3 regions of the Psychromonas saccharinae genome follow, and region 3 is predicted to be linked to each of the others. Evidence: predicted binding sites of a transcription regulator. Region 3 holds the regulator's gene; each other region holds the start of a gene.
What was found. The regulator LexA, encoded in region 3, represses DNA repair genes until DNA is damaged. The targets are predictions, from matches to a motif close to TACTGTATNNNNATACAGTA.
Positions count from the first base shown of each region.

Region 1: a site for LexA is predicted at 3,370-3,389, ahead of ACR30L_RS11895 (DNA-methyltransferase). Genes of this name have one in related genera too.
Region 2: a site for LexA is predicted at 3,322-3,341, ahead of ACR30L_RS07970 (DNA-methyltransferase). Genes of this name have one in related genera too.

Region 1 covers NZ_CP195153.1:2,694,094-2,704,790, forward strand. The annotation lists gene ACR30L_RS11880 (LysR family transcriptional regulator) at 1-708, opposite strand, end outside; gene ACR30L_RS11885 (pyridoxal phosphate-dependent aminotransferase) at 1,017-2,231, shown strand; gene ACR30L_RS11890 (DUF975 family protein) at 2,499-3,131, shown strand; gene ACR30L_RS11895 (DNA-methyltransferase) at 3,540-4,592, shown strand; gene ACR30L_RS11900 (hypothetical protein) at 4,672-4,911, opposite strand; gene ACR30L_RS11905 (hypothetical protein) at 4,898-6,883, opposite strand; gene ACR30L_RS11910 (hypothetical protein) at 6,886-7,254, opposite strand; gene ACR30L_RS11915 (hypothetical protein) at 7,260-8,306, opposite strand; gene ACR30L_RS11920 (hypothetical protein) at 8,409-9,590, opposite strand; gene ACR30L_RS11925 (hypothetical protein) at 9,653-10,697, opposite strand, start outside.
Region 2 covers NZ_CP195153.1:1,785,128-1,795,824, reverse strand. The annotation lists gene ACR30L_RS07985 (methyl-accepting chemotaxis protein) at 1-646, shown strand, start outside; gene ACR30L_RS07980 (YbjQ family protein) at 1,054-1,569, shown strand; gene ACR30L_RS07975 (IS30 family transposase) at 1,724-2,695, opposite strand; gene ACR30L_RS07970 (DNA-methyltransferase) at 3,492-4,544, shown strand; gene ACR30L_RS07965 (hypothetical protein) at 4,621-4,860, opposite strand; gene ACR30L_RS07960 (hypothetical protein) at 4,847-6,832, opposite strand; gene ACR30L_RS07955 (hypothetical protein) at 6,835-7,203, opposite strand; gene ACR30L_RS07950 (hypothetical protein) at 7,209-8,255, opposite strand; gene ACR30L_RS07945 (hypothetical protein) at 8,358-9,539, opposite strand; gene ACR30L_RS07940 (hypothetical protein) at 9,602-10,697, opposite strand, start outside.
Region 3 covers NZ_CP195153.1:4,442,116-4,452,812, forward strand. The annotation lists gene ACR30L_RS19860 (GNAT family N-acetyltransferase) at 115-600, shown strand; gene dinF (MATE family efflux transporter DinF) at 586-1,935, opposite strand; gene ACR30L_RS19870 (sensor domain-containing diguanylate cyclase) at 2,043-3,281, opposite strand; gene lexA (transcriptional repressor LexA) at 3,512-4,141, opposite strand; gene ACR30L_RS19880 (type II secretion system protein N) at 4,259-5,011, opposite strand; gene gspM (type II secretion system protein GspM) at 5,038-5,520, opposite strand; gene gspL (type II secretion system protein GspL) at 5,520-6,716, opposite strand; gene gspK (type II secretion system minor pseudopilin GspK) at 6,805-7,755, opposite strand; gene gspJ (type II secretion system minor pseudopilin GspJ) at 7,758-8,366, opposite strand; gene gspI (type II secretion system minor pseudopilin GspI) at 8,356-8,742, opposite strand; gene gspH (type II secretion system minor pseudopilin GspH) at 8,742-9,341, opposite strand; gene gspG (type II secretion system major pseudopilin GspG) at 9,353-9,793, opposite strand; gene gspF (type II secretion system inner membrane protein GspF) at 9,865-10,697, opposite strand, start outside.

The DNA.
Region 1 (10,697 bases), 1.7 Mb from region 3:
ACGTCCACTCGCAACCAATTGCAACATCATAACGGTCATATCGGCATGACGGATTTTAGCTGGAGACACACCTTCAGGCGTAAGGAAATTATTGAAAATTTCGAGACGATCTTTTTCCACCGGATAAGTAATCATTGTTTCTTGGCTAAGATCTTCAGGTTCAATATAGGTTTTACTCGCAAGACGATGATGCCGGCTTAACGCCAACATTTGCTGATAACTAAATAAAGGAATATAACTAATGCCTTCTAATGGTTGAGGATCTGACGTAACTACTAAATCAAGGTTTCCACGTTTTAACGCAGGCAACGGTAAAAAACTAAAGCCACTAGAAAAATCTAATTCCACTTCAGGCCAATCATCTCGAAACTTATCTATCGCTGGCATTAACCATTGAAAACAAGAGTGACATTCAATAGCCATATGTAAGCGCCCAGCATCGCCTGAAACAAATCTAGCAAGGTCACGCTCTGCACTGCGAATTTCAGGTAATATTTGCTTTGCTAAATCAAGTAAACGTAATCCCGAAATAGTAAACCGAATGGGTCTTGATTTACGGATGAATAAAGAGCAATTTAACCGCCCTTCTAACTCTTTTAATTGATGAGACAACGCCGATTGCGTTAAATGCAATTGCCGTGCGGCTTCAACTAAGCTACCCGTATTATTCAACGTCGATAATGTTTTTAAATGTTTTATTTCAATCATAGAGAAGGATATACCCTTGATAATTCACTAGGCAAATTGAAATTTAGTGATACTAAATGGCTATATTATAATCAGTTAAAAACTATAAAACAGCCTGTCAAATGAGACAAAATGTAAAAAACAAATTCAGCATCACACCAACTTCATTCAATAATTTCAACAATACTTGAATTTTTTTAATAAAAAAAGCCACAACAACGCTTTATTTGCTTCACACAGTGTTCAATATCAGGTAATTTTACAAACCACTGTTTGTCGAGTGTGGTTTGTCCTATCAAATCCGTTTTCTTTTATGCTAAGAGGTTGTTATGTATTCCATTGAAAAGTCCCATAAATTAGATAATGTTTGTTATGACATTCGTGGGCCTGTACTAAAACAAGCCCAGAAATTAGAAGATGAAGGACAACGAATTTTAAAACTTAATATCGGTAATCCGGCTCCCTTTGGTTTTGAAGCCCCCGAAGAAGTTCTAATGGATGTGATTAAAAATCTACCGCAAAGCCAAGGATATTGTGATAGCAAAGGCCTTTTTTCTGCTCGCAAAGCAATCATGCAACATTACCAAGCAAAAGGATTACTATCGCTTGATACTGAAGATATTTATATCGGTAATGGGGTCAGTGAATTAATCGTTATGTCAATGCAAGGGCTACTTAATAATGGTGATGAATTATTAGTGCCTGCGCCTGATTACCCTTTATGGACTGCAGCGGCGAATTTATCAGGCGGAAAAGCGGTACATTACACCTGTGATGAACAAGCAGGATGGTTTCCTGATATCAACGATATGAAATCAAAGATCACCTCTAAAACCAAAGGGATTGTAATTATTAACCCAAACAATCCAACCGGTGCGGTTTATAGCAAAGCACTATTAGAAGAAATTATTGAATTAGCACGCCAGCATAATTTAATTATCTTCTCCGATGAAATTTATTCAAAAATCACCTACGACGATGCAGTCCACGTTCCGCTTGCTACGCTGGCTGACGATATTCTAATAGTTACCTTTGATGGTTTATCAAAATCTTATCGCGTGTGTGGGTTTAGGGTTGGATGGATGATGATTAGCGGCACAAAAAATAAAGCGCGGGATTATATTAACGGACTAGAAATTCTTGCAAGTATGCGACTTTGTGCCAATGTGCCGATGCAACATGCAATTCAAACCTCACTTGGCGGCTATCAAAGTATTAATGAACTGATTATCCCTGGTGGCCGTTTATACGACCAAACTCAAACTGCTTGGAAGTTACTTAATGATATTCCAGGAGTGAGTTGTACTAAACCCAATGGTGCATTGTACTTATTCCCTAAACTTGATCAGAAAAAATTCAATATTAAAGATGATCAACGCTTTGTACTTGATCTATTGATGGACAAAAAAATTCTAGTTGTTCAAGGAACTGGATTTAACTGGCATTCACCGGATCATTTTCGTGTTGTTTGTCTACCAAGGGTCGATGAATTAACCACTGCAATCAATAAAATTGGCAATTTCTTAGATACTTATACGCAGTAAAACACAGTCATAATAGATGATGAAATAACAAGTTTATATTTCATCATCTTACGTAGCTTCATTTAACAACGATCAGTGGTTTTCCATATTCACTCATGCTCAACTGACATTATTTTGTCTCTTCCACATTACAAAACTCAATTAACTTCCTGACCACAAAGTCCCGTGAAAATTAACAATAAGTGATGATTATTTAACTGTGGTATATTATGGCGATATTTATTTTACTCTTAACGTATTAATACAGCGAATAAAGCAGGAACTGTAATGAACAATTTATCGACAACGCCAAACCAAGAAATAACTGCCAAAGCAAGGAAGTCATTGCGTGGTAAATGGGCATTAGTAGTAGGTGCGACCTTGGTTGTTTGTATTCTTAATCTCGTGTTACAAAAAGTATCCCTTGTCGGCCCTGTTATTTTATTAATTATATCCGGTCCAATATCACTAGGATTTATTACGTTATACCTCAATCTATGTCGCAATAATAAAGCAGAATTTTCACATATATTTAGTGGCTTTAATCATTTCGTTACCGCACTCAGCGCTAAATTACTTATTTCAGTTATCGTTTTCCTATGGTCATTATTATTAATCATTCCAGGTATTATCGCGGCCTATGCATATTGCTTAACTTTTTATATCATCCATGATGATCCTTCAATTTCCCCTATTGAAGCTATGCAAAAAAGCAAAATGCTAATGGAAGGAAACAAATTAAAAGCCTTTTATCTAAGCTGTCGATTTATTGGCTGGGCAATACTCGCAATATTAACCTCTGGGATTGCTTTATTATGGCTTGCGCCTTATATAGGAATCAGCTTTGCAACCTTTTATGAAGACATTAAACAAGACTATAATGAACTAAAAGATGAAGAAACTGATACACTTATCTGTTAAGAGCCATTACTAGCAAAAATAATATCGTACAAATAAGGTTTTACATGGTCAATTCAACACAGCAGTCAATTTCCCAAGGTTCCGAAGATCAACCCACGTTATACTGGCACGATTATGGAACAACAAAAACAAACACTTGATTTAAAATGAAAAAATAATTTATTTTCATTTTTAGGACTTTAATTGGTACAAAGCCAATTTTCATATTTATCTATTTACGATTAAATCCACCCAAAACAACTGTTTTTATATACAGCCCTTTTGTGTTTCGATATACTTTTTATGTTTTTGATGCCTTGAGTACCTGAGACTCAGTTAATAGCTGAAGAGGAAGCAACAAAAATACAAGCAAGCTACCCTTGTAGCTTGCTTACTTATGTATTCAAGGCTCTTTTTATAGGAGCATAAATGGACGAACATATTTTACATAACGGGCAACTTCGCCTTATTAACGCTGATTGTTTAAATTATTTAAAAACCCTTCCTGACGACGCTGTTGATCTTATTCTTACCGATCCCCCTTATTTTCAAGTTAAAAAAAACGCTTGGGATAATCAATGGCCTAATGTTGAAACATTTTTAGCCTGGCTTGATGAGGTGCTTGTCGAATTTTGGCGAATATTAAAGCCAACAGGAAGTTTGTACCTTTTTTGTGGTTCCAAGTTAGCAACCGATACTGAAATGCTTATACGGTCGCGATTTGAAGTCCTCAATCATATTATTTGGGCAAAACCTTCAGGTGTTTGGAAAAGAGCCCATAAACCAAGCCTACGCGCTTTTTTCCCAGCAACAGAGCGTATTATTTTTGCTGGTCATTATGGTTCGGAAGGTTTTGCTAAAGGAGCAAATGGTTATGCAACAAAATGCAGTGAATTAAAAAAAGACGTATTCAAACCATTAATTGATTATTTTATTGACGCTAAACGTTCATTGAATATTTCAGCAAAAGAAATTAATGAAGCTACAGGCACTAAAATGTGCTCCCACTGGTTTTCGTCTAGCCAATGGAAACTTCCCAACGAGCAACAATATAATCAATTGCAACAACTCTTTGCTGCTCACAATGCGAAATTATTACGCTCTCATCCAGAGCTAACGAATGAATATTTAACACTGCAGTCAAAATTTCAAACACTGGTTCGTCAGTATGATGAACTGAAACAAGAATACAACAACCTAAGGCGCCCTTTTAAGCTTACATGTGATGTGCCATATACTGATGTTTGGACTTACGCACCTGTACAATATTATCCAGGCAAGCATCCTTGTGAAAAACCTGCACCTTTACTCGAACATGTTATTAAAACAAGTAGTAAAGAAAATGATGTGGTTTTATATGCTTTTATGGGTTCGGGATCGACTGGAAAGGCATGCTTAGCGCTTAATAGACAATTTATAGGAATAGAAATGGAGGAGGAGACTTTTACACAATCAAAAGCAATGCTTAAAAATATAAAATAGCAATTGATGCAATAGAGTCATAGCTGGAAGAGGAAAACCAAATATTAATATTTTCTGGTTTTCCTTTAATTGTTAACGGCTAACTAATTTCAACTTGCAGATAAGGTAAATCAGGCAATTTACTGACAACTTTTTCATCTTCAACTAAGACTTGATCACCAACGGCCAAAGATAAGGTTGCTGTGACCCATAGCTTGTAATCTCCCCATTGAACTTTTACTCGGTTAAGTGTTTCATCTAAGACTAATACTTCAGCACGAAAACGAACTGTATCAGTCAGGAGAGATTTAAATTGTTTGGTAATATTAACGGTAGCCATTATTAAGCTCCAATTTAACTGATTGAGATACATCGGTAATGGATTGAATAGGGATACTGTTGCTTAAACATAAACCGGTAATTGATTTATCGGTATAAACAATACGTACAATTTCCCCCGGTAATAACAATCCAAAATCAGAATCCGGTGCCAATAAAGGAAGGCTTAAACCAAGTATTTCTTGATCACCACTATCCCCCATCATATTACGGGCTAGTTCCATATTGACATTATGATCCTGCGATAGGTTACTCACAACGTCACTGCCTCGTACATCGCCTGCGGTACCCGATTTAACCACATCAGTGATGACACCATGTGTTTCTCCGCTGATTAATACTCGGTTTATCTCAGTGATTGTATTATCACTACTTGATTCAGTAATTACGTAATCGGCATTAATAACATGGTCGCATTGCTCATCCGTTAATGTATTCCAATTCCATGGACTGACTTTATAACGCGGTTGAACATCAAGACTATTGCCCGTTTTATTCGGCTGTAATATTGCGCCACTGGCTTGGGCTGCTTGTATTGCCATTTCAATAGGTGTTTTATTGAGGTAACTAAATGAATCAGGTGCCAATATCCATTCAGGTGTTAACGCTCGACTCAAGGTGAAATTTTCTTGAGTCAGTATGTCTTCTACTATTTGCCAAATACCCGTTTCATTTTCAACAGCGCCGCTATATAAATTCGCATAGGGTGAAAATAACCATTGAGTGTTGGTAACAGCTGTAAAAGTATAAGCATCGCTCGCAAAACTACTGGATCGAGAATATTCACGCAATACAAACAATAATTGATGACCATTTACATTGATTTCAAAGTTTGCTCGATACGTTAACCAGGTTAGGCTATCAGCACCAAGTAGTTGACCTTTAAAGCTCCAAACCTGCGAATCAATATCAAGTTCAAGAGAAGCACTTACTGGATGAATCGCGCTTTTTGTACCGTCATCAGCAATGTGATAAATACTTATTTCATTCATAATTATTAATGCATCCAGTTCAATTCGTAAGAATTCAAGAATACCGCTTGGATCCCATAAACTCAGGAAGTTTAATGGTGCGACTACTACAGGGGTGATTGGCTCAACGGGTTTTATTATTGTTGGTCGATAACCAACTGGCTGAACGCCATCTTCAAAATAGGACTTTTTATCGTATCGATAAGCAATTCCATCCTGAAATTGCGTTTCCCACTCTCTTCTTAATCTGTCTGCTTCCATCCATTTATTAGACCTTTCACAATCAGATCGCGCAGGGTATAAAAAGTCTGAATAAACCTTATTACTTACGTTATCGCCTGATAAAATTGAAAAGTTAACATGCTCATTAACATTGTCTAATTTATTGTTAATGGTGTTTGTGTCTTGAGATACATAGTCGCCATCTACCAACGTGATGCCGATTTTTTTGTTCTGACGCTTAAGTCCACTTGATATAGTGATAATACGTTGACCCAACTTATCACTATCAAAAATAGGAGAGGCCATTTCTTTTTTTAGGCGGGGGCTGTTCTCAAATTTAGAATCAAACTCTTTTCTTAATTTGTTACTAACGTTTGAGAATGATTTTGTTATATTTCGTATTCCACGCTTAACGTTTATATCCATATAAAATTCAGCGTCACTTAAACCATTAGATATAATTTCTATTTGTGGAGGTATAACGTTAATGATTGCGTCAGCGTGAACATTTGAAGTGGTACCAGACAGGCTGTTAGTCGCCACCATATCAATGATGATATCGGTATCAAAATCAACTGGAACGGCAAATTCTAACTGTCCATTGTCCTTCCATTCATCTGATAAATTTAACTTCCCTTGCTGGTTCCACCTATCAATAGGAAATAAAACCGCATCTGATAAAGGACCTTTAATCGTATTTCTTGCGGTTATATCAAAAACAGTCGCGTCGTTAGAAAAATCTAATATTCCGCTGTTTGTCCATCGCTTTTTAAAATACATAGTTATGACTCGCTAATAGTCCACCCGTTTAAGCGCAGTAATGAACCTTGATAAAGTGCTGTACTTGGAAGCTTAATATCAGCCGTGCTATCAGAATTACCAATAGTAAGATCAAACAACACGGTGTCAGAATCATTAACAACCTTTGCATTTGTTGCCGTTGAACTTAATAACACCATTGATTCATCTAAATCATTAAAGGTTAGAACGGCATTGGATATATCAGCCTTACAAGGGGTTGGAAAGATCAGTTCACAAATTACATCTTGCGCTGCATTATAAACGACTAACTTGCTACTCCCATTATCTATTGCGTCACAAATGACTTGTAACCGGGCATTCTTTAATTCAGTAGAAAGGATTAGAGACATAAGCATTAACTCCCATAAGGTGTGGGTGTTTGCCAATCTGCGGCAGCAGCTAAGTATTCCGGTGCTACTTGTTTGTTACCGTTATTGTACTGAGCCACAAATAAATATTTATTATCCATTAGTAAATGGTCGAACCGATAAACGCCACTTTCATTTGAATAAGTTTCATCGAGTAATTGACCTCCATTGGTGAAGCACAAAACACGTGTGTTAGGCTTTGGAACATCACTCACGGTAACCGTAGATTGATAATAACCAACTTTACGTTGTTCGCCGTTTTGTTTTATTAGACTATTATAATTTCCTAGCTTTCCTATTATCTTTTGTTCTGGCTTTTGCTCTAACACTAACAATTCATTTGACTGAGGGTTGGCTTGTGCACGTGTCAACTGGTGTGCCCATGTTGGTTTCGGTTGTGAATGTAAGCTTCGTAAAGATATTTCGTACTCGTCGGAGTTAATACGGGCGTTAATTTCATCCATGGTTAAAGGTCTATCGTACAGCGCACAATCAGAGCAATAAGTCCTGCCGTGTAGGTTGTAAATAGGATTGTTATAATAGTGAAACAAGCCTGGTGTAAAATATCGACCTTCAATCAGCAAATCGTAAGCGTCACCTGGGTAACGATATTTTACCACTCCATCCAAATACAACACTGTCTCATTGGTGGCACTCTCATATTGAAAAACAACGTGTCTAGGCGTATCAAAATAGTCTTTCGATTCTAAGTCTGGAACGACAAGTCCTGAAATGTACATTCTTGTATTGTCGCTGGAACTAGAAGCAACACCAACGGTCATTATAACTCGGTCGACGTTACCGTCTGCGCCACCACTTAACGAGTTGAAGCCAAAAATCCCACGGAAATCTTGCCCGTTAGTGTAGCCAGGATCGCTCATAACCCATAGTTCTACACATTTCGTATTCATCGGCTGAACTACGTATAAAGCACTATCACCGTCAGCTGAGCTACCGCTTTTATAACTTCCTAAATTCATGGTTGATGTCTTTTTATCGTAATCGTAAACAACACTTCCTGACCATTCGCTCATAGGATTGTTCTGACCACTAGCTTCGGCCCTGTCTTTATGTAGCGGCCAGTAGGCTATCAACCCGCTAGCCCCTAATATAATATCGCTCAGAAAAGCCATAACCTACACCTCAACAGTAGAAATATCGAATCCTATTAACGCTGCTGAATAATCAGAACGGTCGTCATAAGTAGCACGTAACATACGGAAAATTTTACCTGGAAATTCTGGTAAATTCTGCAAGTTCTTTCGGCTATACGTTGAGTGGTTAGCCAAAGGAAATACCATAATAGGTAGATAACCACGGAGATAACTACCCGACTCCATCACCATTGCTGGTTGATTGTTAATGTAAAACCCGTTATCAACAGGGTTTGGCATCGCTATAGAATCACTGCTATAAGTAGATAAACCTAAATGATACCAATTAGTCGTACCTTCTATTTGATGATATGGTCGAGCCAGAACTCGTCCTGTGTAATCGTTATTTCTAATCAATTGAGTATAGTATTCGTAACTGCTGCTTGCACCGTTAAATCTATTTTCATTAGAATCGGCTACAGTGCTTTTTAATCTATTCATCACGAAATGATATTCATCGGCTGGTCGAATAGAGTCGATATAACCTGCACAGAATAATGATTGCTCTTTACCCATTCCGTACTCAGGAGCGAAATAAATCATACGGTTATCACCTGTTAAATCCCATTTACGGTCACTGCCGTAACTACCAGCGGGCCAACGATGTTCGTAAATAGTGTCGTAGTTATCAATATCAGTAACATTTTCAACCATAGTGACCTTCATTAACGCTGCTTTATAATTACTACCATACCATCCACTAAAAGCAGTATTGTCTACTCGTAAACTCACTTTCCCCAGGTCCCCAGCTGGTTTAAATATACAAACATCACCGTCATTATTAGAATGCGTTAACTCCCAACCTAGCGGTGCTATTTTAATTACTACTGTGCCGCTTGAATCTGCCACTGGCACCGTATCTAACTCAAACCAAACGTCATTGTTAGTAACCTGCATTACTCTGTGTTCGCCGTTATAATCTGAAACGTCACTATCACTCACATCAAGAATGCTATCTACTTGATATGAGTGCCCCAAAGGTATACTAGCTTTAGCCCAACCTGTTTCAGCGTCGTAAACTAACGTAGAAGGACTTAACGCACCGAATCCGTTAACAAGGCAATCTTTTAAAATGTTAATCATACTGCCAGCTGTGGCGTCATAAGTTTGACTGGCGCCTTGCATACCTTCGTGATAAAACTTATTTGGATATGTTTTAGTCATTTCTATTTTATTCCTTACATATTAAATTATGTTGGTTCAAATTAATGCATCATAAAATCATTTTAGATAACTACTTTGTTGATATTGCCTCGAATCTGCAAGGCAAATTGATCGCTTTCTAATGCATTAGTGCGATCGCCCTGTAAGATTGTTCTAATTACATTGAGCTGATAAACAGCACCATATGTATCAAATCGTAATACATTGTTAGTGGACCACCCAGCACCCCAACCCAACTTATTTAACGTGAAATATGGTTTCCCTGAAACGGGATTGATAGGCGCAAAATCAGTATTGATATCACCAACAGCAATTTGACCGATGTTCTCCCCAATCAACTTAAATGCTGTGCTTGAAGTAAATACGATAGCCATGCGCTCAGTGATACAACCGTCATTTGTTACTTTTATAGGGTATAACGTGTCGTTATAAGCAACAGTGGCTTCGCTCCCTATTAGCTTGTCACTAAAAACACCGGACCAAGACTTTTGATCAAACAAGTTGGTGTAACGAGCAAAAAGATCACCTGCAATTAATAGTGATGCCATTTTTGATTTGGTGTAGTCATAGTTATGAGATAATGATTTTGATAATTTAACGGCTCCTGAAATATCAACATAAGTGAGTAAAGCTATATCCTCGAAACGATATTCAATATCAAAAGTTCCATCAGTAGGGAAGAATACGGTACCAGCGTCTAGATCAATACCTGCATCACTCGCTGTTGTCGTACAAGTCGCAAGCCTAACTTCAAGCTGAACTGTATCACCCGCTTCAACTGTAACTGTTTCATTATTATCTTGATAAACAACAACTACATCGCCTTTTTCAAAGATAACCACACGGCCATCTGACGGCAACTTAATAGGATCTATACCAACTTGATCTGCATCTAACGGGAGGTAATTATAGCTAACACAATTGTATTTAATATCTAAGGCTTCAACCAGATTTTCATTAAACAATTTAACAATACCTAGCTCATGGTTTATTGTCCCTGAAAAACCGCCACCGGAAATTACACCATTTTCATCTGCCGTACCGAGTTGGTGGGTACCGTCTGCAGTTATTGCATTTATTTGTAACGATCTATTCGCGACAGGGTTC
Region 2 (10,697 bases), 1.8 Mb from region 3:
AACCAACGACCAAGTTAGCAAATCATTAGAAGAAGTAATGACAGCGACAGACACAGTATCACAATTGGTTACTGACGTTGATAATGCGTCTGAAACAATCAATGGAATAAGCACAGATACACAAGAAATTACCAATGTGTTAAATGTCATTGGTTCCATTGCTGAACAAACTAATTTATTAGCTTTAAATGCTGCAATTGAAGCCGCGCGAGCTGGTGAACACGGTCGAGGTTTTGCCGTAGTGGCAGATGAAGTTAGATCGCTTGCGAGTAGTACAAAAGACAGCACAACTGAAATCGAAAGCACTCTTAATAAATTACTTAATAGTTCTCAAAGTGCCAATACAGCAATGTTGGCAACAAAAGAGACATGTGAAAAAACAACTCAGGGAACACGTAGAGTTGCAGAGGACTTAACTAATATTGATGAATCGGTTACCAGTATAAATGACTTAACTACGTTAATTGCAACTGCAGCAGAAGAACAAAGTGCTGTAACACAAGAAATAACTCGTAATATGTCAAGCTTGCAAGATATGGTTGTAACGTTAACCAATAACGGCCAATCAACAGGTAGTGAAACACAAAAACTTACCAATGCAAATAGTCAATTAAAGGCCATTGTTGGTAAATTCAGATTAAGTTAAAAAAACCTCTATTGTATTGTCTATTGTTAAAATATTAAGAATAGACATCTCTATTTTGCACATCTATATTTCAGATGTGCAAAATAGTTACTACAATAAATCACTGATAAATATATTCCCCTATAGTAAATATTTGAAAATGCTGTACCCCTTATGATTATTGAGCGCATCAAGAATCGACAAAAAATCCCATCTAGGTAATGTCACTGTTTAACTACACTAATATTTTGTTATTTTTTATCATCAAAACTATAGTTGTAATTAATTATATGTTCTAAAACCAATGAGCAGACTTGAATTAACTTTTCGCAAACTAAACTTGAACACTAAGTTGAATAATTTATAAGCTCTTTCAATAGAACATTCGTACCATTTAGAGGCTACCAAATAAGGAAAAGTTATAGAATATGAATGTTTATCAAATCATGAAAGATAATAACAATGATTCAAATGTGTTTGCAGTTAACATCACAACATCAAGCAACGACGTTATGCAATTACTTGAACAAGGATTTGAAGGAATCCAGACAATCAATGCGACGTCAGAACAAGAGGCAATGGAATTATTCTTTAATAGCAATGCAAGCAGTGTGATGATGTCAACATCATCATTTCTTACTGAAGATACAAAAGTAATAGCTAACTACGGTATTATCACATCAACTATCGTTAGCGGAACGAACATTTTCCGCGACATGCTTGCTGGAGTTCGTGACATTGTAGGAGGGAACTCACAAACATATATGAATAAACTTGAAGACTTGAAAGTCCAAGCAATGAATGAACTAAAAAAGAAAGCAGTAAGAATCGATTGCAATGCAATTATTAGTGTATCCATTGATACCGAAGAAATTTCAGGACAAGGAAAAGGTATGCTTATGATCACGGCAACAGGCACAGCGGTAAAAGTTAAAGAGCGATAATTATTATTAACCGTTTTTTTCAACTAAGCATATCACTTAATAAATCAGGGACATCCAAACATAATCAAAGTGGTTCTCCTATCTTTACCATTATTTATAAACACCTTTCGCACTCTTTATTTGAGCGCAGATTCAACTCTGAAGTGCATAACCACTAAGCAGCTATAGCTGCCATGTGTTCAGCCATTAATTTGGCTGGTAGTTTGTAATTTAGCTTTTTCCTTGGTCTATCATTCAGTTGCACTATTACATCTTCAACTTCTGATTGCGATACTTTTTTAAAGTCTGTTGCTTTTGGCCAGTATTGCCGTAATAACCCATTCGTGTTTTCATTCAAACCTCGTTGCCACGAACAATAAGGATCTGCAAAATAAACACCACAGTCTAAGTATTCACTCATCATTTCATGGTAAGCAAACTCTTTACCATTATCTGCTGTGATCGTATGTACGGCTTTTTTATAAGGTTGTAATAAAGCAATCGTCGCAGCGGTGACTGATTTAGCTGATTTGTCGTCAACACGCATAGAGACTGTAAAGCTAGTTTTCCGTTCAACGATAGTCACTAATGCACCACTGTGGCCTTTACCGATGACTAAATCTATTTCCCAATCCCCAATTCTGCTTTTATTATCAATAACCGTTGGACGTTCATCAATGCTGACTCGGTTTTTGATAAAGCCGCGACCTGCCTGTTTATCCTTACTACGGGATTGGTAAGCCTTGCCTTTTCTACGCAGATGTTGAAATAATTGACCACCACGTTTCTTATCAGCCCAAACATGTAGATAAATTGTTTCATGGCTAATTAGAATGCGGTGTACTTCTTTTAACCAGCCTGATATTTGCTCAGGACTCCATTTCATATAAATCTTTGAATCAATTAATGCAATGAGGTTACTCGTCATTTTAATGGCCTTACGTGAATGTAAGCGGCGCCCCTGAGCAAGGGACTGGGCTTGCTTAATGCGATAACCTCGCTTTCCTGTATTACGAGAAAGCTCTCGACTGATAGTTGATTGACTCACTTTTAATTGCTGTGCAATTTTATTTTGGCTTATTCCTATTTTCTTTAATGCATAAATCTGGCATCTTAGCTCATAGGTCAGTTGATTATATGTTTTCATTGTTGCATCTCTTGCCGGAGAAAAGCGATTAGCATATATTCAGCTGACCACTTTTTCTACCTATTCAAGTTATGCACTTACTATTTGAATCTAAGGAGTATTTGTAAGCAATGCTTTAGCCATAACTGTAAGATCCTTTTTTGAAGATAAAAATCATCTTACAAATAATCTTACATTTTTACCGAATGCAAGCGACTCGATTGAAGATCTACGGACATAAAAAAACCCGCAAAGCCTGTATTTACAAGCTTTGCGGGTTTTCTTCGTACCTTGTCGGTACTGAATATGGCGGGACGGAGAGATTTTGTAAAGTTAAATATAGCATTGATAATAAAGCATTTAATTTGTAATGAAAATAATAATACCACATAAAAAACCACTTAAATTACCGCATGGTTTTGTGGATATTTCATAAATTAAGCTGTAATTGCATGTTTTATGTTATAACAAATAAGGCCCACTAAATAGCCTATCTCTTCATAAAGAACCGACGGTTCGAAGCCTTAATCTTCTAGATGGAGTACTTTTAAAATTACTATTAAATCAAGTTTATAATATTTTTTTCAACCTACCTTTATTTAGAATTCAAATGACAAATAAGGTAACTAATTTAATTTTTAATCAGCACCTGTTTTTATATACAGTACTCTTATATTTCTATATACTTTTTATGTTTTTGATGCCTTGAGTACCTGAGACTCAGTTAATAGCTGAAGAGGAAGCAACAAAAATACAAGCAAGCTACCCTTGTAGCTTGCTTACTTATGTATTCAAGGCTCTTTTTATAGGAGCATAAATGGACGAACATATTTTACATAACGGGCAACTTCGCCTTATTAACGCTGATTGTTTAAATTATTTAAAAACCCTTCCTGACAACGCGATTGATCTTATTCTTACCGATCCCCCTTATTTTCAAGTTAAAAAAAATCCTTGGGATAATCAATGGCCTAATGTTGAAACATTTTTAGCCTGGCTTGATGAGGTGCTTGTTGAATTCTGGCGAATATTAAAGCCGACAGGAAGCTTATACCTTTTTTGTGGCTCCAAGTTAGCAGCCGATACTGAAATACTGATACGGTCGCGATTTGAAGTACTCAATCATATTATTTGGGCAAAACCTTCTGGTGTTTGGAAAAGATCCCATAAACCAAGCCTGCGCTCTTTTTTCCCAGCAACAGAGCGTATTATTTTTGCAGGTCACTATGGTTCGGAAGGTTTTGCTAAAGGAGCAAATGGTTATGCAACAAAATGCAGTGAATTAAAAAAAGACGTATTCAAACCATTAATTGATTATTTTATTGACGCTAAACGTTCATTAAATATTTCAGCAAAAGATATTAATGAAGCCACGGGCACTAAAATGTGCTCCCACTGGTTTTCATCTAGCCAATGGAAACTTCCCAACGAGCAACAATATAATCAATTGCAACAACTCTTTGCTGCTCACAATGCGAAATTATTACGATCTCACCCTGAGCTAACTAATGAACATTTAACACTACAGTTAAAGTTTCAAACACTGGTTCGTCAGTATGATGATCTTAAACAAGAGTATAACAATCTAAGGCGCCCTTTTAAGCTGACAAATGAAGTCCCATACACTGATGTTTGGACTTATGCGCCAGTTCAGTATTACCCAGGCAAGCACCCTTGTGAAAAACCAGCGCCTTTACTCGAGCATGTTATTAAAACAAGTAGTAAAGAAAATGATGTGGTTTTAGATGCTTTTATGGGTTCGGGTTCGACGGGAAAGGCATGCTTAGCGCTTAATAGACAATTTATAGGAATAGAAATGGAGGAGGAGACTTTTACACAATCAAAAGCGATGCTTAAAAATATAAAATAGCAATTGATGCAATAGAGTTATAGCTGGAAGAGGAAAACCAAATATTAATATTTGGTTTTCCTTTAATTGTTAATGGTTAACTAATTTCAACTTGCAGATAGGGTAAATCAGGCAATTTACTGACAACTTTTTCATCTTCAACTAATACTTGATCACCGACAGCCAAAGATAAGGTTGCTGTCACCCATAGTTTGTAATCCCCCCATTGAACTTTTACTCGGTTGAGCGTTTCATCTAGGACTAATACTTCAGCACGAAAGCGAATGGTATCAGTCAGGAGAGATTTAAATTGTTTGGTAATATTAACGGTAGCCATTATTAAGCTCCAATTTGACTGATTGGGATACGTCGGTAATTGATTGAATGGGTATGCTGTTGCTTAAACATAAACCAGTAATAGATTTATCGGTATAAACAATGCGAACAATCTCACCAGGTAGTAATAATCCAAAATCAGAATCCGGCGTCAATAACGGAAGGCTTAATCCAAGTATTTCTTGATCACCACTATCACCCATTATATTGCGAGCGAGTTCCATATTGACATTGTGATCCTGCGATAAGTTGCTCACTACATCACTGCCTCGTAAATCACCTGCGGTACCTGATTTAACCACATCCGTGATGACACCATGTGTTTCCCCGCTGATTAATACTCGGTTTATCTCAGTGGTTGTATTATCAATACTTGATTCAGTAATTACGTAATCGGCATTAATAACATGGTCGCATTGCTCATCCGTTAATGTATTCCAATTCCATGGACTGACTTTATAACGCGGTTGAACATCAAGACTATTACCTGTTTTATTCGGCTGTAATATTGCGCCACTAGCTTGGGCTGCTTGTATTGCCATTTCAATCGGTGTTTTATTGAGGTAGCTAAATGAATCAGGTGCCAGTATCCATTCAGGTGTTAACGCTCGACTCAAGGTGAAATTTTCTTGTGTCAGTATGTCTTCTACTATTTGCCAAATACCCGTTTCATTTTCAACAGCACCGCTATATAAATTTGCATAGGGTGAAAATAACCACTGGGTATTGGTAACGGCTGTAAAAGTATAAGCATCGCTCGCAAAACTACTGGCTCGAGAATATTCACGCAATACAAACAATAATTGATGACCATTAACATTGATTTCAAAGTTTGCTCGATACGTTAACCAGGTTAGGCTATCAGCACCAAGCAGTTGACCTTTAAAACTCCAAACCTGCGAATCAATATCAAGCTCAAGAGAAGCACTGACCGGATGAATCGCGCTTTTGGTACCGTCATCAGCAATGTGATAAATACTTATTTCATTCATAACAATTAATGCATCCAGTTCTATTCTAACAAATTCAAGAATGCCGCTTGGATCCCATAAACTAAGGAAGTTTAATGGTGCGACTACTACAGGGGTGATTGGCTCAACGGGTTTTATTATTGTTGGTCGATAACCAACTGGCTGAATGCCATCTTCAAAATAGGACTTTTTATCGTATCGATAAGCAATTCCATCCTGAAATTGCGTTTCCCACTCTCTTCTTAAGCTGTCTGCTCCCATCCATTTATTAGAACTTTCACAATCAGATCGCGCAGGGTATAAAAAGTCTGAATAAACCTTATTACTTACGTTATCGCCTGATAAACTTGAAAAGTTAACATGCTCATTAACATTGTCTAATTTATTGTTAATGGTGTTTATGTCTTGAGATACATAGTCGCCATCTACCAACGTGATGACGATTTTTTTATTCTGACGCTTAAGTCCACTTGATATAGTGATAATACGTTGACCCAACTTATCACTATCAAAAATAGGAGAGGTCATTACTTTTTTCAGGCGGGGGCTGTTTTCAAATTTAGAGTCAAACTCTTTTCTCAATTTGTTACTAGAACCGGCTAATGATTTTGTTATATTTCTGATACCACGATTAACGTTTATATCCATATAAAATTCAGCGTCACTTAAACCATTAGATCTAATTTCTATTTGTGGAGGTATAACGTTAATGATTGCGTCAGCGTGAACATTTGAAGTGGTACCAGACAGGCTGTTAGTCGCCACCATATCAATGATGATATCGGTATCAAAATCAACTGGAACGGCAAATTCTAACTGTCCATTGTCCTTCCATTCATCTGATAAATTTAACTTCCCCTGCTGGTTCCACCTATCAATAGGAAATAAAACCGCATCCGATACAGGACCTTTAATCGTATTTTTTGCGGTTATATCAAAAACAGTTGCGTCATTAGAAAAATCCAATATTCCGCTATTTGTCCATCGCTTTTTAAAATACATAGTTATGACTCGCTAATAGTCCACCCGTTTAAGCGCAGTAATGAACCTTGATAAAGTGCGGTACTTGGAAGCTTAATATCAGCCGCGCTATCAGAATCACCAACAGTAAGATCAAACAACACGGTATCAGAATCATTAACAACCTTTGCATTTGTTGCCGTTGAACTTAATAACACCAGTGATTCAGTGAGATTGTTAAAGGTAAGAACGGCATTGGATATATCAGCCTTACAAGGATTTGGAAAGATAAGTTCACAAATTACATCTTGCACTACATTATAAACGACTAACTTGCTATTCCCATTATCTATTGCATCACAAAGGACTTGTAGCCGGGCATTCTTTAATTCAGTAGAAAGGATTAGAGGCATAACCATTAACTCCCATAAGGTGTGGGTGTTTGCCAATCTGCGGCAGCAGCTAAGTATTCCGGTGCTACTTGTTTGTTACCGTTATTGTACTGAGCCACAAATAAATATTTATTATCCATTAGTAAATGGTCGAACCGATAAACGCCACTTTCATTTGAATAAGTGTCATCGAGTAATTGACCTCCATTGGTGAAGCACAAAACACGTGTGTTAGGCTTTGGAACATCACTCACGGTAACCGTAGATTGATAATAACCAACTTTACGTTGTTCGCCGTTTTGTTTTATTAGACTATTATAATTGCCTAGCTTTCCTATTATCTTTTGTTCTGGCTTTTGCTCTAACACTAACAATTCATTTGACTGAGGGTTGGCTTGTGCACGTGTCAACTGGTGTGCCCATGTTGGTTTTGGTTGTGAATGTGAGCTTCGTAAAGATATTTCGTACTCGTCGGAGTTAATACGGGCGTTAATTTCATCCATGGTTAAAGGTCTATCGTACAGCGCACAATCAGAGCAATAAGTCCTGCCGTGTAGGTTGTAAATAGGATTGTTATAATAGTGAAACAAGCCTGGTGTAAAATATCGACCTTCAATCAGCAAATCGTAAGCGTCACCTGGGTAACGATATTTTACCACTCCATCCAAATACAACACTGTCTCATTGGTGGCACTCTCATATTGAAAAACAACGTGTCTAGGCGTATCAAAATAGTCTTTCGATTCTAAGTCTGGAACGACAAGTCCTGAAATGTACATTCTTGTATTGTCGCTGGAACTAGAAGCAACACCAACGGTCATTATAACTCGGTCGACGTTACCGTCTGCGCCACCACTTAACGAGTTGAAGCCAAAAATCCCACGGAAATCTTGCCCGTTAGTGTAGCCAGGATCGCTCATAACCCATAGTTCTACACATTTCGTATTCATCGGCTGAACTACGTATAAAGCACTATCACCGTCAGCTGAGCTACCGCTTTTATAACTTCCTAAATTCATGGTTGATGTCTTTTTATCGTAATCGTAAACAACACTTCCTGACCATTCGCTCATAGGATTGTTCTGACCACTAGCTTCGGCCCTGTCTTTATGTAGCGGCCAGTAGGCTATCAACCCGCTAGCCCCTAATATAATATCGCTCAGAAAAGCCATAACCTACACCTCAACAGTAGAAATATCGAATCCTATTAACGCTGCTGAATAATCAGAACGGTCGTCATAAGTAGCACGTAACATACGGAAAATTTTACCTGGAAATTCTGGTAAATTCTGCAAGTTCTTTCGGCTATACGTTGAGTGGTTAGCCAAAGGAAATACCATAATAGGTAGATAACCACGGAGATAACTACCCGACTCCATCACCATTGCTGGTTGATTGTTAATGTAAAACCCGTTATCAACAGGGTTTGGCATCGCTATAGAATCACTGCTATAAGTAGATAAACCTAAATGATACCAATTAGTCGTACCTTCTATTTGATGATATGGTCGAGCCAGAACTCGTCCTGTGTAATCGTTATTTCTAATCAATTGAGTATAGTATTCGTAACTGCTGCTTGCACCGTTAAATCTATTTTCATTAGAATCGGCTACAGTGCTTTTTAATCTATTCATCACGAAATGATATTCATCGGCTGGTCGAATAGAGTCGATATAACCTGCACAGAATAATGATTGCTCTTTACCCATTCCGTACTCAGGAGCGAAATAAATCATACGGTTATCACCTGTTAAATCCCATTTACGGTCACTGCCGTAACTACCAGCGGGCCAACGATGTTCGTAAATAGTGTCGTAGTTATCAATATCAGTAACATTTTCAACCATAGTGACCTTCATTAACGCTGCTTTATAATTACTACCATACCATCCACTAAAAGCAGTATTGTCTACTCGTAAACTCACTTTCCCCAGGTCCCCAGCTGGTTTAAATATACAAACATCACCGTCATTATTAGAATGCGTTAACTCCCAACCTAGCGGTGCTATTTTAATTACTACTGTGCCGCTTGAATCTGCCACTGGCACCGTATCTAACTCAAACCAAACGTCATTGTTAGTAACCTGCATTACTCTGTGTTCGCCGTTATAATCTGAAACGTCACTATCACTCACATCAAGAATGCTATCTACTTGATATGAGTGCCCCAAAGGTATACTAGCTTTAGCCCAACCTGTTTCAGCGTCGTAAACTAACGTAGAAGGACTTAACGCACCGAATCCGTTAACAAGGCAATCTTTTAAAATGTTAATCATACTGCCAGCTGTGGCGTCATAAGTTTGACTGGCGCCTTGCATACCTTCGTGATAAAACTTATTTGGATATGTTTTAGTCATTTCTATTTTATTCCTTACATATTAAATTATGTTGGTTCAAATTAATGCATCATAAAATCATTTTAGATAACTACTTTGTTGATATTGCCTCGAATCTGCAAGGCAAATTGATCGCTTTCTAATGCATTAGTGCGATCGCCCTGTAAGATTGTTCTAATTACATTGAGCTGATAAACAGCACCATATGTATCAAATCGTAATACATTGTTAGTGGACCACCCAGCACCCCAACCCAACTTATTTAACGTGAAATATGGTTTCCCTGAAACGGGATTGATAGGCGCAAAATCAGTATTGATATCACCAACAGCAATTTGACCGATGTTCTCCCCAATCAACTTAAATGCTGTGCTTGAAGTAAATACGATAGCCATGCGCTCAGTGATACAACCGTCATTTGTTACTTTTATAGGGTATAACGTGTCGTTATAAGCAACAGTGGCTTCGCTCCCTATTAGCTTGTCACTAAAAACACCGGACCAAGACTTTTGATCAAACAAGTTGGTGTAACGAGCAAAAAGATCACCTGCAATTAATAGTGATGCCATTTTTGATTTGGTGTAGTCATAGTTATGAGATAATGATTTTGATAATTTAACGGCTCCTGAAATATCAACATAAGTGAGTAAAGCTATATCCTCGAAACGATATTCAATATCAAAAGTTCCATCAGTAGGGAAGAATACGGTACCAGCGTCTAGATCAATACCTGCATCACTCGCTGTTGTCGTACAAGTCGCAAGCCTAACTTCAAGCTGAACTGTATCACCCGCTTCAACTGTAACTGTTTCATTATTATCTTGATAAACAACAACTACATCGCCTTTTTCAAAGATAACCACACGGCCATCTGACGGCAACTTAATAGGATCTATACCAACTTGATCTGCATCTAACGGGAGGTAATTATAGCTAACACAATTGTATTTAATATCTAAGGCTTCAACCAGATTTTCATTAAACAATTTAACAATACCTAGCTCATGGTTTATTGTCCCTGAAAAACCGCCACCGGAAATTACACCATTTTCATCTGCCGTACCGAGTTGGTGGGTACCGTCTGCAGTTATTGCATTTATTTGTAACGATCTATTCGCGACAGGGTTCCCTTTTGTAATAAAAACTGCATCCTGTAAGTAAGACTTGTTTAGATATTTA
Region 3 (10,697 bases):
TAAAAGTTTTAGACATCTAGAAGTCTAACTGAATTTTAATAAGACAACAAAACATTTATAAAATGATATGCTCTGATGTTCCAACGAATCAACACCGCCACAAAAGGATTTACTATGTTTGACATTATTCAAGCGGATTTAACGCGTCCAGAACATGCACAGGCTTACCTTTCTCTGATGTCTCACTATGCAACGGATCCAATGGGAGGCTCTGAAGACCTCTCTGACTTTACTAAGCAAAATCTTGTAGAGGCACTTTTACAACGTTCCGATGTATTTATTGTGTTGGCATTTAAAGATAATAAACCTGCGGGACTGTTAACGGCTATTGAAGGTTTTTCCACTTTCGCTTGTCAGCCATTACTCAATGTACACGATGTCGTTGTCTATAAGGACTTTCGAAGTCAAGGGATCACTACTTTGCTATTTTCAAAAATTGAAGAGATTGCCAAGCAGCGAAACTGCTGCAAAATCACCTTAGAAGTATTAGCAGGCAATGAGATCGCCAAAAAAGCCTATACTAAACAAGGATTTTCTGGCTATCAACTTAACCCTACATACGGTGATGCATTGTTTTGGACTAAATCATTGCATAATTAACTGCTTATTTTTATCTAGCCTGCTATAAATCCAAAATAAACTCATACCACGTGCCAACATAAAGGCATTCATTGCCAACCATAGGCCATGATTGCCTTGCTCTTCCGCCAAAAACCAGGTGGGAAAATAAACAATACATAGAGAAAAAATCATGCTATTACGCATATTTGTAGCCCGTGTCATGCCGATAAAAACACCATCAAACACATAGCCTAGCATCGAAGTTAATGGAATTAATATTAACCAAGGTAAATAACGATAGGCCTGTTCTTGAACACTCACAATCGAGGTTATTTGGTTGATAATACTTTCACCAAAACAATAAAACAGTAACACTTGCACCACACTAAATAACAATGACCAAAAGATAATAACTTTAATTGCCTCTTTTAGTTTATCTAAACGACGACTACCAATACTTTTCCCGACCAAAGCCTCAGCTGCATATGCCAGACCATCCATTGAAAAAGAGATAAGCGATAAAAATTGCATTAATACCGCATTTGCAGATACAACATCATCACCTAATTTAACACCTTGTAATGTCATAAATGTAAACGCAATTTGCAAGCATAAAGTGCGAAGGAAGATATCACGATTCAACGCAATAAAATACTTGAGCGAAACCCAATTTAATACTGATTTCAACAATACTTGTAACTGCGTTTTATGCCAATCAGGACGAACCATCTTAACAACAAAACTAATACCAACAGCAAGCGCAACGTAATCTGAAATTAATGAAGACCATGCTACTCCCGCTACTCCCCAATGAAAAACAACGACAAATAAAACACTTAAAATAATATTAACGAGATTAGTAATAATCAGCAAAAACATCGGCGCTTTCGCATTTTGCATCCCTAAAAGCCAGCCAAGTAACACCATATTCATCAAAGCCGCTGGCGCACTCCAGATGCGAATAACGAAATACTCACGCGCATAAAACAACACCTGTTCACTACCATCGACAAAATGAAAGGCAATTCGAGCAATAGGCGTTTGCAGCAATAGAATAGCGGAAGCTAACATAACAGCAATAAACATTGATTGAGCTAATAAATGCAGACTTTTTTGGCGATTATTCGCTCCATAGGCCTGCGCAACTAAGCCGGTTGTCGACATACGCAAGAAAATTAATATCCAGAAAAGTAAAGTCACAACCATCGAACCGATGGCGACACCAGCTAGATAATAAGATTCAGGGAGATGACCTATCACAGCAGTATCAACCAAACCAAGTAGTGGAACGCTGATATTAGAAAGCATCATCGGCAAGGCGATGGCAAAGATTTTTTTATGAATAGAACGAGTAAAAAAGTTGGATTTTGTCATTAGAGTAGACATCTTTATTGGCTATCGAGAAAGAAAAACAAATAGTAACATCTAATGTGCTGCAGAAATATACTCAACGCATTGATCACGTCAGCAGGTAAGCCATGCTAGTTATAAAGGCTATTTACTTTATTTTTGCCACTCCCTTTACTCAAATAAAGTAATGTATCGGCTTCTTTTATTAATTCACTCGCCGTTCGACATTGATTATCTAACGAGAAGCTAACGCCAATACTCACGGTGACAATAAACTCACTTTGCTGCCAAGAAAAGCGATGATTATGCAATCGCATTCTAATTTTTTCGGCAATGCTCGTTACCCCCTCAAAAGAGGTGTTTGGTAGAAAAACAATAAATTCTTCACCTCCCCAACGTCCTGCAACTCCATTTTCAGCAACGATATCCAATAAGATACTCGCAAAATACGCAATAACATGATCACCTTGTTGATGCCCATAATTATCATTTACTTGTTTAAAATCATCAATATCAATTAATAAACAGCCAATTGGCTTGGTTTCTCTATATTGCACTTCTAACCAATCATAAATAGCAGAACGATTAAACAGGTTCGTTAATTGATCGTGGGTTGCCTTATACAGCAACTCTTTCTCTAGCAACATTTTCTCGGTTATATCTTCTAAAATTCCCTGAACTGCTGGTAATCCATCCCAATAAATCACATTGTCAGTAATTTTAAACCATCGTTTTTCACCGTCATAACACAAACACTCTGCAATGATATTTTCACTTTCAAGTTTAACGCCTGCAATAAGCGCTTCATTACGTTGTATTGCATGATCTCTACATCCAACAGGCAGTCTGTCTAAAATACTTTGCTGAGATAATACAAATTCAGGCGATGTAGCCCTCATGACATTTGACCACGATTGATTAACTAAAATAGGAACAAAATTTCTATGTAGAACAATAGCCTGCGTAGAATTTAGAATTAAGTTTCTGTAATTCTGATAATTTTCTTGAAGTTGACTTTTCATCTCAACTAGCGGCGTTAAATCGATAACGGTAGTTTGTATTGCAGGACTATTTTCCCATTCGATAACATGAACAATAGAAAAAACAGTAAATTCGCGTCCATGACGATCAATATTTTGAAAAGTCTGTCCACGCGAAGACATTTTACCAGAAATAAAATCATCACAGTTTTGAATAGCTTGAGCATGAAATTTAGGGCTAATCAGATCAAGAAAAGAATCAATACTAGCAAGTAACTCTTCAGAAGAGCTATAACCGTAAATCCGCGCATAGTTATCATCAACCGACATGACTTTCATATCTTGTATGATAATAACGCCGTATGTAGAATCGATACTTATTTCAGGCATATCCATGATAATCTAAAAAAGCACTCCCATTGCTTAATAATTATAATCAAGTGTATACCAATATTATGTTTATCGAACAACTATTTAACGTTCAAAGCGAGATATTTAACTATTGATAGATTGTTGGATAATGAATGCAACGTATTGATTGCAATAACAAGCCACTATTATTGCAAAATAAACGAGTCATTAACATTCATTTTAAGATGAGGTAAAAACAAAGATCACTATTACATCCAATCAGTATTACGGATCACACCAACTGCAATGCCTTCAATATCAAATGACTGGTACTCTAAATCGACTTTAATAGGCGAAAATTTACTATTTTCAGCCTTCAGAGTGACGTTACTGCCTTCGCGGTAAAAACGCTTAACGGTAACATCATCTTCAACACGAGCGACAACAACTTGACCATTATTAATATCTTGCGTTTTATGCACGGCAAGTAAATCTCCATCCATAATTCCAATATCTTTCATACTTTCACCCTGCACACGTAACAAGAAATCGGCATTAGGGTGAAATAAAGAAGGATCGACGTTGTAATGAGACTCAACGTGTTCCTGAGCGAGGATGGGTTCTCCAGCTGCAACTTTACCAATCAACGGCAAGCCTTCTTCAGCTTCTTGAGTCGGTTTTTTGAATTTATCTAATACCCGAATACCACGAGATGTACCAGATACAACCTCAATAGCACCTTTGCGTGCTAATGCTTTAAGGTGTTCTTCAGCAGCATTCGCACTTCTAAAACCAAGAATTTTTGCTAATTCAACACGTGTTGGTGGGCGGCCTGTTTTTTCAATACAGTCTTGAATAACATCCAACACTTCACTTTGACGTTTAGTTAATTCTTTCATAACTCCCCCTATATAGGCTGTAATTACAAACAGTGTATATCCACACACTAATTTATACTAGCTACAATGGGCGTTTTTATTAAAAAAGAGACAATAAAAGAAAATTTTACGCTTCTACTACAACTTTCCATTAAAATTAAGCACAGTCTCGCCATTTTTATTTTTAGCACCAACCCAAGAGAAAACCTCTTTAATATTTGAATTAAGCTGCTCACCGGGTTTTAATAACCCTTGAAGTTGATATAAACCATTTTCTTTTAATAGGAATTTACCCGTTGTGGTTAGTTCTTCTGATTTTTGCTCTATATCTCCGACTAATTGACCCGCATCACAACTTAAATCAATATGCGCCGATTTAAGATCAACTTCTCCAAGTTCGCTATTTACGTTAGCATTATTCCAAACCGCAAACCCATCAACTTCATCACAATAGGGATCACCCTGGGATGCGTATTTTATAACAAGGGAGAGATCGCCAGTAATCTCAGCAGGTACAGTAATATTGGCGTAGGACATCAACTCTGCTGCACTCATATCTACGACAACATTTTCTGCGGACCACCCCGAAAAACCGTATAGCACCGCGCCTTTACCAGACATGGCCTGAACACCATTATGAAAATCGATATCAAATTTTAATTTTAAACCTAGTAATGCCAACCAATCGAATTCCCATTTTACTGCTTGTAATTGAAATTCGTTATTGTAATTAATATGGTTTGCTTGGCCATCCCATAAAGTCCCCGACACTGCTCCAATAGTGACACCACTGTTTTGAGGAATAAAACGCACCACCTGTTGTACAGGTAAAGTAATCAACAATGACCCTAGATACAGTACAACCAATAGTAAAATAATCTTTATCTTCATGCGGATATTATCTCTTTAATTTTTTATTAGTTAGCCAACACTAAACGATTAACTTTTACATGTCCGAGCGGATCTATTTTTGAAAAATCCGTCGATACAACTGAAATGAAATTTTGATTACTCAAATTCGTTAACCACAATATAAATTGATCAAATTCAATATCGGTAATAACAACCTCGACTTGATCCGTTTTACTTTCTATACGGGAAAAATTAATCCCGAATTGTTTCGCACTTCGGCTAATAATTTGTTGTAAAGTTAATGGTTGCAAGCCGACTCGACTACTACCTGCACCTGCTTGCACTAATAGCCCCGCCTTTTCTTCTACCCAAGCTAAGGTTTGCTCACTACTTGCTAATCGTTTTTCACTGGCTTCAATTTGGGTTGAGAGAGGCTTCCATACTCCCCAATAAATAATGGCTAAAAATAAAAAAGCAGCACTAAGTATGGATAATTGACGCTCTCTTTCAGTAATGCTGTCCCACCAGCTTTTAAATTGCTCAATCATTATTTCATCCTTATAGTCAGTAAACCGCTGACTTGGCCGTTGCTATTGCTCAGTGCGCCTTGTTCAACTTCAAATTGCGCAGCTAATGCTTCATTAAACTTCTCAAATGATTGAAAATTATCAGCATTAGCAGAAATTCGCATTTCTCTATTTTTATCATCAAATTTTATATTACTAACCTGTAATTTAGGGCTATTAGCAAAAGCGGGAACCAAATCATTAAGCATTCGTAAAAAATTGGAATCAGCATTGCCATCCAGACCAACAAGCATTGATTGGATCTTTTTCTTAATGCGCACATACCGCAAGCTGCTTTGCTCTGGAAATGCCTGCTTATAAACAGATTCAACACGGGCTTTTACTTGCTCCGTTTGTGCTTCAATTCGCGCATTCTTCAACGATAAATTAACCAACACTAAAACAAACAATCCAACACATAAAATCGCAGGGAGTCGCCATTTTTCAAGCAGGTTATTTCTCTCTTTATAGGGCTTAAACGGCCCTGTTAATAAATTTACTTTATTATTCTTAACTCCCTTGGATAACAACTCAATCGGAAGCAATGGTGATAATTCAGTCCAATGGCCAACTTGGCAATCTGTTGCCGCGCTAAAGCTTTCAATATAAACAGGTTCTTCATCTGTTATTTTACTGGATAGAATTAACGCCAACATATCCTGTTCACAACTCCAAGCAATATCTTGGCTCTCTCTAATAATCCATTGACTACCTAATTGCACTGCTTGCCATTTACCATCCTCACCAACAGGCAATGTCAATCCTTCTGGGATAAACTGTCGACAAGTGATCTCTGCGTCTTCTAACCAACTAAGCCACATGGTTATTTTCTTTTTTTCACAAATAGCAACATGCAGAAGATCAGTTTGCTTAGCAATAACATTAAAGTGTAGGAGCTCGACATCTGAGGCTAAATCATCTTCCACGAGATAAGGTAATGCTTGTTGCATTTGTCGATTAAAACTTCCTTTAATTGGTATTTCGCGGATTGGCACATCGACACAAGGCACAAGACAAACAACGGTCCGATTCTGTGCTTTTTCAGTTAATAGGCTTAACTGCTCTGCATTTTCCAATTCACCCGAAGCGATAATTTCATCTTCATTATCGGACCAAATTAGCCAGTGATTTTTTTGCGAAGCTTTGCTTGCTAAGCGGATTATTAATCGTTCATTCACAAACAACCTCCCTGAAACCCATTATACTCATCAATATTTCCACTTATTTTACCAACATATCTAAGCCGCTATATCAAATACAAGACGACTACACTCCACCAGACTGGTAGCGAATAACACTGGCTTTTTCTGATTCTATATAAAACAAAAACTTAAATACTTGAATGCGATCTTCAAATTCTGCAATACCATCAAATTCAAAAAATTCACTCGTCACTGCAAGTTGACTTTTAACAGCACTTTCAACCGTTATATCATCAAATAAGCTGCTATCTAAAAATTCATCCACATCACTCCAGCCACTAGTCGGCCTTTCTTCTAATAATGCAGTAAAATCATCCACGGTTAAATCTTCATCATTAAAGATTGCATACAAGATCTCCGCTTGATCTACTTTAATGGTATTAACATTAATAGCTTGTTCTATTGATGGAACAGCGCATAAATAAGGTTTTATCTGTTCATATACGTCTTTCGTTACTCCCTGAACAGCACGCAATTCCGTGAGATCAGTCATACTCGCATTAGCTGTTAAATGAGGCACTTTCAAGCCCTCATAGTAACTATCCTCTGCTCCCTGAGAACTATCGCTTTCGTCATCATCATCGACCCAATCCAGCGTAGATTGTGCAACAGTTTCCGCACTGTAATCTTCAATATCAAGTGTATTTAATAACGTTTCAAATTGTGCTTCCGATGTTTCATCGATAACGGCATTAACATTAAAACAGCTTCGTAAATCTTTTATTTCACCCGCAATATGTCCATTATCAAGCGGAAAGATCATATCCGGCGTGGCCCAAATTTGATCCAAACTGACTACATCACTATCGGCAAAATCTTCATCAAGTACCATGCGCCCTAACTCTGCAGCTGCTTGTCCGTACCAATATACCTTCTGCGAGAAAGTAATACCTTCGGTCCGTTTTAAACTCAATGTTAAACGCCCTGTCATCGTCGCAGCAACGGTAACCATAATAGCTAAGATCATTAATACGGTTACCAATGCAAAGCCTTTTTGTGGCTTACGATTTAGCATGGCTAACTCCCAGAGTCCGCAGAAATAATAAATACACGACGAATTTCTGAATATTTTTTAGTTGTAAAACTAATCTCAATACCGTCTGGTAAACTATCTGTAGAGGTCCAGCTATCCTGCCAACTACCATCCCAAAAGCGAAAGCTTAATGTTTCAACATCATTTAATAAAACCTGTTCCTGTGGCTCATCGCCCACTTGCAAATCGGGATATAAAAAATATAACCGCTGTAACTGACCTTCTTTCAACCGATAACGTACTCGAAGCAATTCAGAGCGAGGCAATAGATCAAAAGGGTTTGTCCAACCTAACCGCGTAAATTCAATACCTTGATCGTCAGACTCAAATAATGATTCGCCAGCAGACATCACCTGTAACTCTTCTTCTTCTACATTTTCATCGCGAGACAAGCGATAAGTAATTTGTGAAAAGTCCTGATCAATAATTAACATTGCGCGTTGTAACTCTGTCAGCGCATTACTATGTTCTTTACTAATTTCACCGCTTCGTAAGACACCTTGTAATATTTGATAGGCAGCAAGGCTTAACATTGCAAAAATAGCGATGGCAACTAATACCTCGAGTAGAGTAAACCCTTTATTATTTCGCAACGTAGGTCCTAATATAAGCAAGTGCTTGGCCATCCTCTTTATCACTAACTTCAATATCGAGCGCTTTAAAATCACTGTTTGCGGTCGCCACCAATTGATAGCGAACGTACCAAGTCACCCCACCCATATCATCGGTTTCTTTTGTCCAACTCTCGCCCGGCCAGTTTTGCTCAAGTCGTAAATCAGATAAATGGTTGCTAGCGACCCATAGAGCCAGTGTCTTGTGCTCAAGATATGCTTGGTTATTTAAAGCCCCTGAAGCTGCCTTCATTACTGACAGACCAGATACCGCCAGAATCACTAATGCCAGCATCACTTCTAGTAATGTAATGCCAACTTGTTTAGATAAATACCGAGCAGCGCTGACGTTACGCATTATTCCTCCTCGGATATGGTGACATTACCAGTCGTACTGACCGTAATGGTTATCGCTTGCACATTTGCACTGCTCTCATTAAGCGAAAGCGTCACCGCAAAAGGCGTTACCTCACCACTCGACATCAAATAAACCTGCGGTTTTAAATCCACAGTTCGGTCTTCTCCATCGATATGCACTAAATCATCATCGCTAATAAAAGTATCCTGATCTTCGGTATCAAGCTCATCCCATGCAATACCGGATAAACTGTATTCGAGAGATAAAGTTTCGGGCAATTCAACTTTATTTTGTATTTGTTTATTCTCTATTTGCTGCCAATTTTTAGTTTCATAATCATAAAAAACAAATTGATAACTGTTTTCACTGAAAACTAATCCTAACTGTGATCCGGATATTAATGCTTCATCTTCAGCAAATTGTACTAAAGTACTAAAACGCTGGGCCTGCCATTGCAGTCCATCTTGCGAGTTCGAGGCATTAGGTAGCGTCATCATGACACCCACCGAAATCATCGCCATTAATAAAAAAACCAGCATCAACTCCAGAAGGGTAAAGCCTTGCTGTTGTTTCCGCTGGATTATTTGATATTTATCCACAAAAATAGGGCTTAATTACCACTTAAATTCCAGTTACCAATATCGTCATCGGTTCCTTCTTCACCGTCTAATCCAACGGATAAAATATCAATTTTCCCATGTTCTCCTGGGTTACTTAAAATATATTCATTGCCCCATGGATCTTCAGGAAGACGTTTAATATAGCCATCTTCACGGTAATTACGAGGTTCAGGAGAACCACTTGGTTCAGACACTAATGCTTCCAATCCCTGATCTGAACTTGGGTATGAGCCATTATCTAATTTATACATATCTAAGGCATTTTCTAATGCAACGACATCGGAAACGACTTTTTGACGATCTGCCTTATCTTTGTTACCGAGTAAATTGGGTACAATCATTGAAGCAAGTACCCCTAAAATAACAATCACCACCATTATTTCTAATAAAGTGAAGCCTTTTTCTTTTTTATTGATGTTGCTAACTTGCATTTTCTTACCCTTTATATTTTGAAATAGAAATTGAATTGAGGATCTATCGAACCTCATTGCCTAAAAACTAATTAGCCAGAAACCATATTATTTAATTGTAAAATTGGTTGTAAAATAGCAGTCACAATGAATAAAACGACCCCAGCCATAGAAATAACCAAAGCCGGTTCAAAAATACCTAACGCAATAGTCACCTGCGATGAAAATTGTTTATCTTGATTATCAGCAGAGCGTTCCAACATATTACCGAGCTCGCCACTGCGTTCACCACTGGTAATCATATGCAACATCATCGGCGGAAATAACTTCGTACTTTTCAATGCTTGCCCCAGACTAGCACCTTCTCGAACACGCTCGGTTGCTTCACCCACTTGCTCTCGAATATAAAGATTGCTCAGCACCTGCCCAGCAATGGACATCGCCTCTAAAAGAGGTACAGCACTGCTGTTTAGTATGCTTAAAGTACGTGCGAAACGAGCGGTATTAAGCTCATTAGCAACACGCCCAATCACAGGTAGTTTTAATAGTTGTTTATCAAACGCTAATTGCTTAGCAGGTTTTTTTAATATCTGTTTAATCGTGAACATACTGATAACAACAAAAATCAGAAAATATAATCCATAGCCTCGAATCAAATCACTGGCCGCAATTAAAAACTGTGTTGTTCCCGGTAAATCAGCGCCCATATGCTCAAATTGGCCCACAACCTGTGGTACAACAGAGGCTAATAAAATAGCAATAACGGAAATGGCCACTAAGGTTAGTACAATAGGATAAATCATTGCCTGTAGCATTTTGCTACGCATCTCTTGTCGTTGTTCAACATAATCCGCTAAACGCTCAAGTACTTTATCAAGGTGACCAGACTTTTCGCCCGCTGCGACCATGGCACAAAAAAGGTGAT